One region of the Blautia massiliensis (ex Durand et al. 2017) genome, then DNA from elsewhere that is predicted to be linked to it. Evidence: predicted binding sites of a transcription regulator. Region 1 holds the regulator's gene; each other region holds the start of a gene.

Region 1 (3,152 bases):
GAAAACATCCTCTCCGGTAAAGAGAAATGCGGCAAGCATATTTCGGATCTCGGTCTCTGTGAGAGTCGGATAAGTATCGGAGATCTCCTGGAAAATTGTCTTGTCCATATGCAGAACATGATGTTCCTGATCGTAATAACCGATCTGCACCTTGGAACCAAGGGAAAATTTGCCGGCATCTGCCTCAATAAGACCGTTGATGATCTTCAGCATGGTGGTCTTTCCGGTTCCGTTGTTTCCGATCAGTGCCACACGCTCGCCGCGTTTGATATCAAAGGAGATATCGGAGAACAGGGTCTGTCCCGGAAAAGCCTTGGAAAGCGCTTCCACGTGGAGCACATCGTTTCCGCTTAACACCCGTGGTTCCAGCGAGATACGCATCCGGTCCTGGAGCTCAAGAGGCTTTTCGATCCTCTGTACACGGTCCAGCATTTTTTCACGGCTTTCCGCACGCTTGATGGATTTTTCACGGTTAAAGGATTTCAGCTTTGCGATAACGGCTTCCTGATGCTTGATATCCCGCTGCTGATTTAAGTATGCCTTGTACTGTGCGTCACGAAGCTGAGCCTTCTTGAGAGCATAGGCAGAGTAGTTGCCGCTGTATACGCGGGTCTGTCCGGCTTCGATCTCAATGACCTTGGTGACCACCTTATCCAGAAAATAACGGTCATGGGAGACGATAAAAACAGCTCCCGGATAATTCAGAAGATAAGTTTCCAGCCAGGAGATGCTTTCCATATCCAGGTGATTGGTTGGCTCATCCAGAAGCAGGATATCCGGCTTGGAAAGAAGCATCTTGCCCAGCGCCACGCGGGTTTTCTGACCGCCGGAAAGAGTTTCGATCTGCTTGTCATAATCTTCCTCCGTGAAGCCGAGACCCTTTAAGACACCGGTCAGCTCACTTTTGTAAGCGTATCCGTTCTCCAGCTCAAACTGATGGGTCAGGCGGGTATAGGTTTCCATCAGACAGTTCAGCTCATCACCGGTCACCGTGTTCATTTCCTGTTCCATATTGCGGATACGGCGTTCCATATCGATGATGTGCTGCTTGGTGGTAAGAAGCTCCTCGTAGATGGTATGATGTCCGTGGATATCCTGGTACTGGGCAAGATAGCCGATATTTTTATCCCGGGCAAGCACCACGGTACCGGAATCAGCAGAAAGCTCCTGCATGATGATCCGCAGCAGTGTGGTCTTTCCTGCACCGTTGCATCCGATCAGAGCAGCCTTTTCACGGTCTTCAATGTGAAAGGATGCATCATTTAAAATTACTTTTTCGCCAAAGGCCTTGCATATATTCTGACATGATAAAATCATAAAAACTGTCCTCCTGTATAAAGAATCACCCCTGTTTATGTCTGAACAGGGAAAAATCCTCCACCTATTATAACGGAAACTGCCGGGATTTCAAAGAAAAAATCAATTATTAGAAAAAATAAAAAGAAATTTGTACAGAATAGACAACTTTAATTGACAGGAAAATGTCAATTCGTTATAATTAACCTAGTGTAAGGTAAGGAGGAAAACTATCGTGGAGACAAAACAAATCTCGAAAGCGGTGATTAAGCGTCTGCCACGCTATTACCGCTACTTAGGAGAGCTGATGGAAGATAATGTAGAACGTATTTCTTCCAATGAATTAAGTAAGAAGATGCATACCACAGCTTCTCAGATCCGTCAGGATCTTAATAATTTTGGCGGTTTTGGGCAGCAGGGGTATGGCTATAATGTACACTATCTTTATACAGAGATCGGTAAGATCCTGGGACTGGATACCGTTCATCCTATGATCATCCTGGGTGCCGGTAATCTGGGACAGGCACTTGCCAATTATGTGGATTTTGAGAAGCGCGGGTTCAGGCTGGTTGGTATCTTTGACGTAAATCCTGTGCTTGAGGGCATCGCAGTCCGTGGACTTGAGATCCAGATGCTCAGTGAGCTTCCGTTTTTCCTGAGAGAGAATAACGTGGAGATCGCGATCCTGACACTTCCCAAGAATAAAGCCAAGGAAATGGCAGATATTCTGGTGGAGAACGGGATCAAGGCAATCTGGAATTTTGCACATCTTGATCTTGAGACACCGGATGATGTGATCGTAGAGAACGTTCATCTTTCCGAGAGTCTGATGACACTGTCTTATAATCTCAGCAAATACAGGCAGGAACATGTGGATAAGTAAGAATTGTTAAGCTGCCGGAAACGGCAGCTTTCTCTATGACAGAGGGGAGGCAGAAGACAGAATGAAGAAGCTTGTTACCTGCAAAGAAATGAAGGATCTGGACTCCACAACGATCCGCGAGATCGGAGTTCCCTCCGAGGTTCTGATGGAGCGGGCAGCACTGAAGGTGGTAGAGGAAATAGAAAAGTGTCTCCAGAAGGACGAAAGGATCCTGGTAGTCTGCGGAAGCGGAAATAATGGCGGTGACGGTATCGCTGTTGCCAGATTGTTCCATCTGAAGGGGATCCGGGTAGAGTTTTATATGGTCGGAAACAAAGAGAAAATGACCAGAGAGACCGCTCTTCAGTATAAGATCGCTTCCGGTTATCGTGTCCCGGAGGTGAATAACCCGCAGTGGAGTGAATATACTACTATAGTAGATGCCGTGTTTGGGGTAGGCCTGACGCGTCCGATCGAGGGGCATTATGCTGATATCATCCATGAGATGAACAGTGCGAGGGCCAAAAAGATCGCAGTTGACATCCCGTCAGGAGTGAACGGAGATACTGGCCTGGAAATGGGAATTGCCTTCAGCGCCGATCTGACTGTCACATTTGCCTACCGGAAAAGAGGTCTTTGCTTTTATCCGGGAAGACTGTATGCAGGAAGGATCGTTACCGCCGATATCGGGATCTATGAGCAGGAAGCTGTGACTGCATCTGCCGCCTGTCTGGAAAATAAAGATCTGAAGCTGTTTCCGGAACGTGATCCCGGCGGAAACAAGGGTACCTTCGGAAAAGTGCTCTTTGTGACCGGAAGTGAGGGAATGTGCGGAGCCGCTTATTTAAGCGCCAGTGCAGCACTTCGTGCCGGTGTGGGAATGGTAAAGATCCAGACTGTGGAAGCCAACAGGATCCCACTGCAGATACTCCTTCCGGAGGCTATGGTCTGCAGCCGCTTTGATCAGGAATCCAATGAACAGCTTCTATCCTGG
Region 2 (3,152 bases), 850 kb from region 1:
CCTCCTCCACCAGCTTTCTGGTGAGACAGTAGATAATCCCACTGTCGTCCGGATGCTCCAGTATGTAATCGTGTACTTCCTTATATTTATCTTTCGGTGTTTTCACTGCAAAATAAAGGTTTTCCCGGTCAAATCCTGTGGTTGTGCAAAAGGGATCCTGAAGCCCCAGAAGTCTTGCAATATCCTCCCTGACCTCCTTCGTGGCTGTAGCTGTAAATGCACCGATCACCGGTCTTTTGGGAAGCTGTGCCACAAACTCTGCGATCTTCAAATAGCTTGGCCGAAAATCCTGTCCCCACTGAGATACACAGTGTGCCTCATCCACCGCAATCATAGATATATCCGCACTCAGCGCAAAATCCAGAAACGCCTCTGTGGTAAGCCGTTCCGGTGCCACATAGATAATTGAGTAACGTCCTGCTTTTGCATAGCGCAAAGCAGTAAAATACTGCCCCTGTGTCAGGGAGCTGTTGAGGTATGCCGCTGAGATTCCCGCCTGGTTCAGGCTCCGTACCTGATCTTTCATAAGGGAGATCAGGGGGGAAATTACCAGTGTGATTCCTTTCATCATCAGTGCCGGTACCTGATAACAGATCGATTTTCCTGCTCCTGTAGGCATTACCGCCAGAACATCTTTTCCTGCAAGAAGCGCATCGATCACCGCTTCCTGCCCTTCTCTGAAAGTATCATACCCAAAGTGGGTCTTTAAAAGTTCCTGTTTCGTCATAAATCGACATGATCCTTTCTTTAATCAAATAACTGCTGTTTTCTGAATGTTTTATTTTAACATATTTTTAAAGTGATTTCCAATTTATGTGTCATTGTTACTGTTTACTTTGTGACTGGCAACGTCTTTATTTTCTGCCTGTCCGTTGACAAATTCCCCATTCTTTTTTAACATTGGATTTATCCGGTTTGGCAGATGGATAAACCTGTTTTATCTGCCGGCCACACACAAAATGAAGGAGGAATCTGAAATGGATGAAAAAATCACTCAGGAATCACTGACGAAAAGTAATAAAACCAAATACCGTCTGGCAAAATCCATGAAAAAATGTATGCAGTCTTCTTCTGTGGAGAGCATCACAGTAAAGCAGATCGCAGAAAACTGCGGGCTTACCAGACAGACCTTTTATCGAAATTTTCTGGATAAATACGATCTGATCAACTGGTATTTTGATAAACTTCTTACGAAATCTTTCGAACATATGGGACAGGGAAAAAACGTTTACGATGCACTGGTCAAAAAATTCACCTACATTCAGGAAGAACGTACATTTTTTTCTGCCGCTTTTCGATATGATGAACAGAATTCTCTGCGACAACATGATTTCGAACTGATTCTCGACTTTTATGAGAATCTGATTTGTGAAAAAACAAACAATTTTCCGTCAAAAAATATCCACTATCTCCTGGAAATGTACTGCTACAGTTCCATTTACATGACCGTTCAATGGGTAACCGGTGAAATCGTGTGCACACCGGCAGAAATGGCTTTAATACTGGTAGATGCAATGCCTGAGAAGCTTAAGAACCTTTTCTTAAAATTGGAAATTCTTAACTAAAACACGACATCTTCTTTGGTAAATACTTCTAAAGTTACAGAAAACGTTACATTTAACCGATTCTGTAACTTTCTTTTTTGCCCGGAAATTGTTAATATAATATCAAAGATATGGCGTATTCAGCGCAGAAAGGAATGATAATCATGTCAAACAGAATTAATTTAAACGGAACTTCTTATCACGGAGCAGGTGCAATTGCAGAGATCGCAAATGAAGCAAAAGCCCGCGGATTCAAAAAAGCATTTGTATGTTCCGATCCGGATCTGATCAAATTTAACGTAACAAGCAAGGTAACTGACATCCTTGATAAAAACGGACTGGAATATGAAATTTACTCTGATATCAAAGCAAACCCTACTATTCAGAATGTACAGCATGGCGTAGAAACCTTCAAAAAATCCGGTGCTGATTACATCATTGCAATCGGCGGAGGTTCTTCCATGGATACTTCCAAGGCAATCGGAATCATCATTGCAAACCCGGAATTCGAAGATGTAAGAAGCCTTGAGGGTACTGCTCCTACCAAAAAACCTTGCGTTCCGATCATCGCTGTTCCGACAACAGCCGGTACTGCAGCTGAGGTTACTATCAACTACGTTATCACAGATGTTGAGAAAAAACGTAAATTTGTATGCGTTGACCCACATGATATGCCGATCATCGCTGTTGTTGATCCTGAGATGATGTCCTCCATGCCAAAAGGGCTGACCGCTTCCACAGGTATGGATGCCCTTACTCATGCAATTGAAGGTTACACAACAAAAGCTGCATGGGAAATGACAGATATGTTCCATCTGAAAGCAATCGAACTGATCTCCAAATCTCTTCGTGGTGCTGTTGATAATACAAAAGAAGGCCGTGAAGGAATGGCTCTTGGACAGTATATCGCAGGTATGGGATTCTCCAATGTAGGTCTTGGCATTGCCCATTCCATGGCTCATACTCTGGGTGCTGTTTATGATACACCTCATGGTGTTGCATGCGCTATGATGCTTCCGATCGTTATGGAATACAACCAGAAATGCACCGGCGAAAAATATCGTGAGATCGCACGTGCAATGGGTGTTAAAAATGTAGACTCCATGACCCAGGAAGAATACAGAAAAGCTGCTATTGATGCAGTTAAAAAACTTTCTGTTGATGTTGGAATCCCGACAAAACTGGAAGCTATCAAAGAAGAAGATCTTCAGTTTCTGGCAGAATCCGCATATGCAGATGCATGTGCACCTGGAAACCCGAAAGATGCAAGCGTTGAAGATCTGAAAGCTCTCTTCAGAAAGATTATGTAATCCTAATCTGTCTAAACAAAAAAGAACAGGTTATGAATGAATGGCGTTCATAACCTGTTTTTCTTTTCTTTATTGTCATGTATTTAATTCTTTACTTTCAGAGTACTTCATTCAGAATCTGCAGTCCATATTCTGCAAGACTGTTGTCCTCTTCGCCAGTACCACCACTGATGCCAAGGCCGCCGATAATGGTGTCTCCGACTTTCAGCGGTACGCCGCCTCCGAATATTACGATATTGTCGCTCATCTTGCCAAGACCATAGAATGTCTGGCCTGGCTGTGTCAGTCTGGAAAGCTC
Region 3 (3,152 bases), 690 kb from region 1:
AGAATGTGCCGGCAACTTCCGGATGATCGCGGAACAGTTCGCAGTAGAGCCATTTCAGATCATTGTAGTAGTATTTCAGACGTTTCTCGTAGAGGGCATCGTAAGCTGTGTCCTCCTTGGAAGTTTCGACTTTCAGAGGCTCAATCTTGGAAGTAGTAACTTTCGCCGGTTCAGTCTTTGAGGTCTCAACCTTGATCGGCTCGGTCTTGGAAGTCTCGACTTTGATCGGTTCGGTCTTGGAAGTCTCGACTTTGATCGGTTCGGTCTTGGAAGTCTCGACTTTGATCGGCTCGGTCTTGGAAGTCTCGACTTTGATCGGTTCGGTTTTGGAGGTTTCGACTTTAAGCGTTTCCTTCTTTACGGTTTCAAGTTTTTTCACTTCGGCTTTAGCATTTTCACCAGATTTGGCAGCACTGGAACTGGTGCCGGCAGCAGAGGTATTTTTTTTCAGCTGCTTTTCTTTTTTTGCCTGCATGACAGCTTTCTTTTTCTGGAGTCTTTTTGTTGACATATAGAGTTCCTCCTTAGATAAAATGATATTTTCAGTATAAAAATGTAAACTCTCTCACCGGAGAGAGAAACAGAGCTACAGCTTATGAAAAACAGGACGGCGGTTTTTAAATACAGCATAATAGGAAAAACCACATTCACGGAGAACATCAGCCGCCTTGTCAAAAGCATAGCCGATCTTATCCGGAGTATGGGCATCTGCACCGATGGTGATGATCTCACCGCCAAGCTCACGGTAACGTCGGATAATATTGACACATGGATTCGGTTCACCAAGCCCGTAGTGATAACCGCCTGTGTTCAGCTCGATTCCCACATTTTTGCGGATCAATGTCCGCAGGATCTCGTCCAGGATCTCCTTATATCTTCCATAAGAATACTGACGGTTCTGATTTGGACCATAACGTACTACATAGTCGATATGTCCGTACACATCCATCTCGTCAAAAGCAGCGATATTTTCCAGGATGGATTCAAAATATTCCATGTAACATGCGGATTCCTTACGGCCCTCAAAATAAGAAGGATAATAAGGATCATATCCGTGCACCACATGGGAGGAACCAATAACGAAATCAAAGGGAACTTCTTTCAGAAGATCGGAAAAAGATTCTGCAAGCTGAGGCTGAAGTCCAAGCTCGATCCCGAAGTTAACCTGGATCTGGTCTTTAAAAGCATCCGCAAGACTCTCAAGTTTCTGGCGGTATGCAGGGATGTTCAGGGAAAAATCAAGATTTTCCGGAGTATCGGGATAATCCGGATCAAAATGTTCAGTAAAACAGATTCCCGTGAGACCCTGGTCTGCGGCAGTCTGGATCATTTCTTCCATCGGTGCATCGGAATCTGCGGAAAAAGAGGAGTGCATATGGCAGTCCCATAAAATTTTCTGGCCCATTTTGTACCTCCATATTCAAGCCTTTATATTCTGTGACAATGATCGTATCTGCCTGTTATGAATCCGGGAAAGTCAAACTCCCAGCGGGAATATAGATATCCGTTTTGGGAATCAGCAGGACAGAACTTTCTATTAGAGAATTATAGCACATTTTTCAGAAATTTTCTTAATATTTATTTTAATGTTCTTTTTTATAAATAGCTCTTGAATTTTTGTTTGGAATTAGGTACAATATGAAACAGGTTGATGTTTCTTTAACAAAGGAACGATTTAATCACCATTCAATTCATAGGAGGAATTTATCATGGCAGTAAAAGTTGCAATTAATGGTTTTGGACGTATCGGTCGTCTTGCATTCCGTCAGATGTTTGGAGCAGAGGGATTCGAGGTTGTAGCAATCAATGACCTTACATCTCCTAAAATGCTTGCTCACTTATTAAAATATGATTCTACACAGGGAAGATACGCTCTTGCAGATACAGTAACAGCAGGAGAGGATTCCATCACAGTAGACGGAAAAGAGATCAAAATCTATGCTAAGGCTAACGCTGCAGAGCTTCCATGGGGAGAGATCGGTGTAGACGTAGTTCTTGAGTGCACAGGTTTCTACACATCTAAAGACAAAGCTCAGGCTCATATCGATGCAGGTGCTAAGCACGTAGTTATTTCCGCTCCGGCTGGAAACGACCTTAAGACAATCGTTTACAACGTAAACCATCAGGGTCTTACAAACGAGGACAAGATCATCTCCGCAGCTTCCTGTACAACAAACTGCCTTGCACCAATGGCTAAGGCTCTTAACGATCTTGCACCGATCAAATCCGGTATCATGTGCACAATCCACGCTTACACAGGCGATCAGATGACACTTGACGGACCGCAGAGAAAAGGCGATCTGAGAAGATCCCGTGCAGCTGCAGTTAATATCGTTCCGAACAGCACAGGTGCTGCTAAAGCTATCGGACTTGTTATCCCAGAGCTTAACGGCAAACTTATCGGTTCTGCACAGCGTGTTCCTACCCCAACAGGTTCTACAACAATCCTTACAGCAGTAGTTGAAGGAAATGTTACAAAAGAGCAGATCAACGCAGCTATGAAAGCAGCTTCTAACGAGTCCTTCGGATACAACGAGGATGAGATCGTATCCAGCGATATCGTTGGTATGAGATTTGGTTCCCTCTTCGATGCTACTCAGACAATGGTACTTCCACTTGAGAATGGCACAACAGAGGTTCAGGTAGTTTCCTGGTATGACAACGAGAACTCCTACACAAGCCAGATGGTTCGTACAATCAAGCATTTCGGAAGCCTTCTGAACGCTTAATTTTCAGCGAACGAGTGTAGAAGAATAGACTCAGAAAGGGTCCGGTCTGAAGAGGACCGGGCCCTTTTTTTCCAAAAGATCAAACAAAAGAATATCTGAGGAAATGACTGTTGACAGAGCGGACAACAATACCGCTCGCCCTTATTGATCTGCTTCCGGCAGAAATAAAAGTTAAGGAGATATAGAAATGCTGAACAAAAAAAGTGTTGACGATATCAATGTAAAAGGACAGAGAGTACTTGTAAGATGTGACTTTAACGTTCCGCTTCAGGATGGAAAGATCACAGACGAGAATCGTCTTGTAGCTGCTCTTCCTACAATCAAGAAACTGATCGCAGACGGCGGAAAGGTTATCCTCTGCTCCCACCTCGGAAAACCGAAGGGAGAGCCGAAACCGGAGCTTTCTCTTGCACCTGTAGCGAT
Region 4 (3,152 bases), 160 kb from region 1:
TGCTCTTGCAAGGATCACGGCCTTCTCCGTAGCCTCCTGCATATCCTTGTGGATCCAGGAACAATGCTCACGGATATTTGCGATCTCCACCATATATGGATTCAGGCCGGCCTTTTCCGCTGCTTTACGGAAAGTTGCCTCATGCATACGCGGAGAACAGGAACAGACAACCACTCCTGTGAGATTTTTTTCACGGATGGCTTCCTGGATCCTGGACTGTCCTGCTTCGGAACACATATACTGATAATCTTCTGCATGGACAACTCCTGGCTCTTTTGCAATGATCTCCACAACCTTTTTCACGTCTACCGTAGCGGCAATATTACTTCCGCAATGACAGACAAATACACCGATTCTCTGCACTTTCTCACCTCCTGTATCTTCTGAACGCACTTACAAGCAGCTGCTGAGGAAGCTCCGGATCAAGAAGCTCCGGAATTTCATTTGGTGAAAGATAGTCTCCGCCCTTTTCCCGAACAACCAGCTGTCTTGCCCCGTCAATGATCTTTCCGGGTTTTACGTCTCGCGGACAGCGCTCCACACAGGCAAAACAGGAAAGACATTTCCACAGGGATGCTGAATTTACAAGTGCTTCGATATTTTCACTGATCACGTAGGACACAAACTGATGAGGCCTGATATCCATCTCGTCAAAGGATGGGCAGGTAGCAGAGCATTTGCCACACTTCATACATTTCAGAGGATTGGTCCCGCTGATCTCCTTTATTTTTTCCGCAGCAGAATGGTTATCTCTCATTTTGCCACCTCCTCTTTGACGCCAAGGGCTTCTGCCAGAAGCTCTGTAAAATAGTAAACCGGCATTTTATTTCCGGAATTTTTATTCAGATTGTATTTGCAGAGCGGACAGGCAGTGATCAGCATATCTGCGCCAAAGCCTGCTGCGCTTTCTTCAATCTTTTCACACATATTCTGTGACATTTCATTTTCTTTCAGGGATATATATCCTCCACAGCATTCATTTCTGTAAGGATAGATCACAGGCTCAGCGCCAAGAGCACGGATAAAGTCTTCCATGATCCTTGGATTTTCCGGATCATCAAATGCCATGATCTTTCCAGGTCTCAGAAGCAGACATCCGTAATAGGCTCCGATCTTCTTTCCGGTAAGAGGATTTACTACTTTTTCTTTCAGTTTATCAAAACCGACTCTGTCCCGGAGAACCTCCAGATAATGGAGAACGGTTGTCTCTCCTTCATAGGGAGCTTCCAGCTGCATATAATTGTTGGCTCTGGTCCGGATATCTTCCACATTTTTCATATCATCATTGACACGCTTGATCACATGATGACAGGCTGAACAGATCGTCACCAGATCCTGGCCTTTTTCTTTTGCCTGGTTCAGCGCACGGACGGAAGAAAGCTTTGTGGCAATCTCATCTGTGCCAAGTGGATAAACACCACCACAGCACTGCCAGTCCTCGATCTCCTCAAGCTCAAACCCAAGGGCTGTGGCACTGGCTCTGGCATACTCATCCAGATCTCTGGCCTTTGTTCTCAGGGTGCAACCCGGATAATAACTGTACTTCATACCTTTCATTATCCTTTCTTAGTCTAAAATCTGACGTTTATAGTAGATATTCTCGTTCATATATTGTCTTTTTTTTAACAATACATGAATAAAAAAATGAAATCTCAACTAACACTTATTTGAGTTTTTTTATCAATTTTCACCCAAATAAAAGAGAAAAACACTCTTCCTCCGCAATTAAGAAGTGTATTAGCTCGATTTCCGAAATCATCATATCACGTTATTTCTGTTTCGACAAGGCTTTTTCGATATTTTTTGTGTTTTTTTTAACGTACTTTTGAAAAACCTTATCATTTACGATCCTACTTCCATGATAATTTTCATTTTCGGGCATAAAAAAAGCTCCGGATCTCTCCGAAGCTTTTTTGCTCCTATCAGTAAATAATGATCGGATAACCAGCATCAATAGTGTTATAGATCAGTGCTGCCTGATCCTTAGGCAGATTGATGCAGCCGTGGCTTCCGTTGGTTTTATAACGGTTCCCACCAAAGGATGACTGCCAGGACGCATCATGAAGTCCCTGTCCGTAGACAAAAGGCATCCAGTAATTAACCTTTACGTTGTATCCATACTCAGAGCTTGACAGATTATAGGGACTTGCTTTGTATGCGATCGGCCATGCACCACGATATGTTTCACGCCCCTTCACCGGCTTGCCGCTGACAATATCTGTTTCTGTCACAAGGTTTCCATCCTTGTAAAGCCACAGATGCTGAGCATCCAGGCTGACTTCTATGTAGCTGCCTGCAAGATCGTCTGTTCCATTTCTTTGATAACCGGTTTTGCTGTAAACGGGATCCCGGGTAACTGCGGTACCGCTTTTCAGATTTTCTATAAGCTGTGTGTACTCTCCGTCCTGGTCAATCCGGTATCCATACTCATTTCCCTCAATTGTCACATCTTTTCCTGCAGATGTATGGAACGTACGTGGAACATAAATGGTATTATATTTGTTAGCGAGGTCACTGATATAAGTTTTGATAGCGTCTTCATCCAGTGTCAGTGTATCTCCTTCTGCTTTCAGCCAGGAACTGATGGTATCGGAATCCAGCACAACAGTCTCGCTTCCAAATGTGTAAGTCACTGTGGCACTCCGATATTTTTTCAGCTGGCTGTTCAGGCTTGTGACTTTATTCTTCATATCTTCTGTTGCTGTTACTGTTGGACTGACATATACATGTTTGTTCAATGGCACTGTGATGACATCCCCCAGAAGAGATGTATCAAATGCCGCATCCAGGTTTGTGTCTACCGTAGTTTCCAGTTTATCTGGATCAATTTCTGTACCCTGCGTCTGTTTTACAAGCGTGAATTCTTTTTTCTCCTCATTGTACTGGATAGATGCATCGGTGGAAGCTTTTCTTCCTTCTGCACCAAAATTGGAAAGATCCAGAGCCTGTTTTTCCTGTTCCTCATTTTCCTCGATCTGACATTCCAGATTGACATTTTCTTCCTTTGGGAAAATTTTCCGGTTCTCTTCTCTCTGTTTCTGAAGTTCTGTAAGCTTATTCAAAAGATCTTCTTCATTGAGACTGTATCCAAGATCTTTCAGAGTTATACTGTAAACTTCCTGATCATTTTCCTGAAAGGATACCGGACGATC

The links. The regulator Rex, encoded in region 1, represses fermentation and respiration genes when NADH is low (regulators of the CRP and FNR family bind a similar motif). The targets are predictions, from matches to a motif close to ATTGTTAANTANTTAACAAT.
Region 2: the regulator Rex is predicted to act here: its motif matches at 1,653-1,672, upstream of fucO (lactaldehyde reductase).
Region 3: the regulator Rex is predicted to act here: its motif matches at 1,648-1,667, upstream of gap (type I glyceraldehyde-3-phosphate dehydrogenase).
Region 4: the regulator Rex is predicted to act here: its motif matches at 1,611-1,630, upstream of V9W66_RS17305 (CoB--CoM heterodisulfide reductase iron-sulfur subunit B family protein).

Annotation. Positions count from the first base shown of each region.
Region 1 is NZ_CP146725.1:3,831,728-3,834,879, forward strand. Features, by position in the region: gene V9W66_RS18095 (ABC-F family ATP-binding cassette domain-containing protein) at 1-1,317, opposite strand, end outside; gene V9W66_RS18100 (redox-sensing transcriptional repressor Rex) at 1,532-2,179, shown strand; gene V9W66_RS18105 (NAD(P)H-hydrate dehydratase) at 2,241-3,152, shown strand, end outside.
Region 2 is NZ_CP146725.1:2,980,825-2,983,976, reverse strand. Features, by position in the region: gene recQ (DNA helicase RecQ) at 1-727, opposite strand, end outside; gene V9W66_RS13945 (TetR/AcrR family transcriptional regulator C-terminal domain-containing protein) at 978-1,565, shown strand; gene fucO (lactaldehyde reductase) at 1,709-2,854, shown strand; gene V9W66_RS13935 (cob(I)yrinic acid a,c-diamide adenosyltransferase) at 2,952-3,152, opposite strand, start outside.
Region 3 is NZ_CP146725.1:3,137,342-3,140,493, forward strand. Features, by position in the region: gene V9W66_RS14725 (alpha-amylase family glycosyl hydrolase) at 1-511, opposite strand, end outside; gene V9W66_RS14730 (histidinol-phosphatase HisJ family protein) at 587-1,405, opposite strand; gene gap (type I glyceraldehyde-3-phosphate dehydrogenase) at 1,710-2,729, shown strand; gene V9W66_RS14740 (phosphoglycerate kinase) at 2,917-3,152, shown strand, end outside.
Region 4 is NZ_CP146725.1:3,672,555-3,675,706, reverse strand. Features, by position in the region: gene V9W66_RS17315 (CoB--CoM heterodisulfide reductase iron-sulfur subunit A family protein) at 1-363, opposite strand, end outside; gene V9W66_RS17310 (4Fe-4S dicluster domain-containing protein) at 368-757, opposite strand; gene V9W66_RS17305 (CoB--CoM heterodisulfide reductase iron-sulfur subunit B family protein) at 754-1,548, opposite strand; gene V9W66_RS17300 (L,D-transpeptidase family protein) at 1,923-3,152, opposite strand, start outside.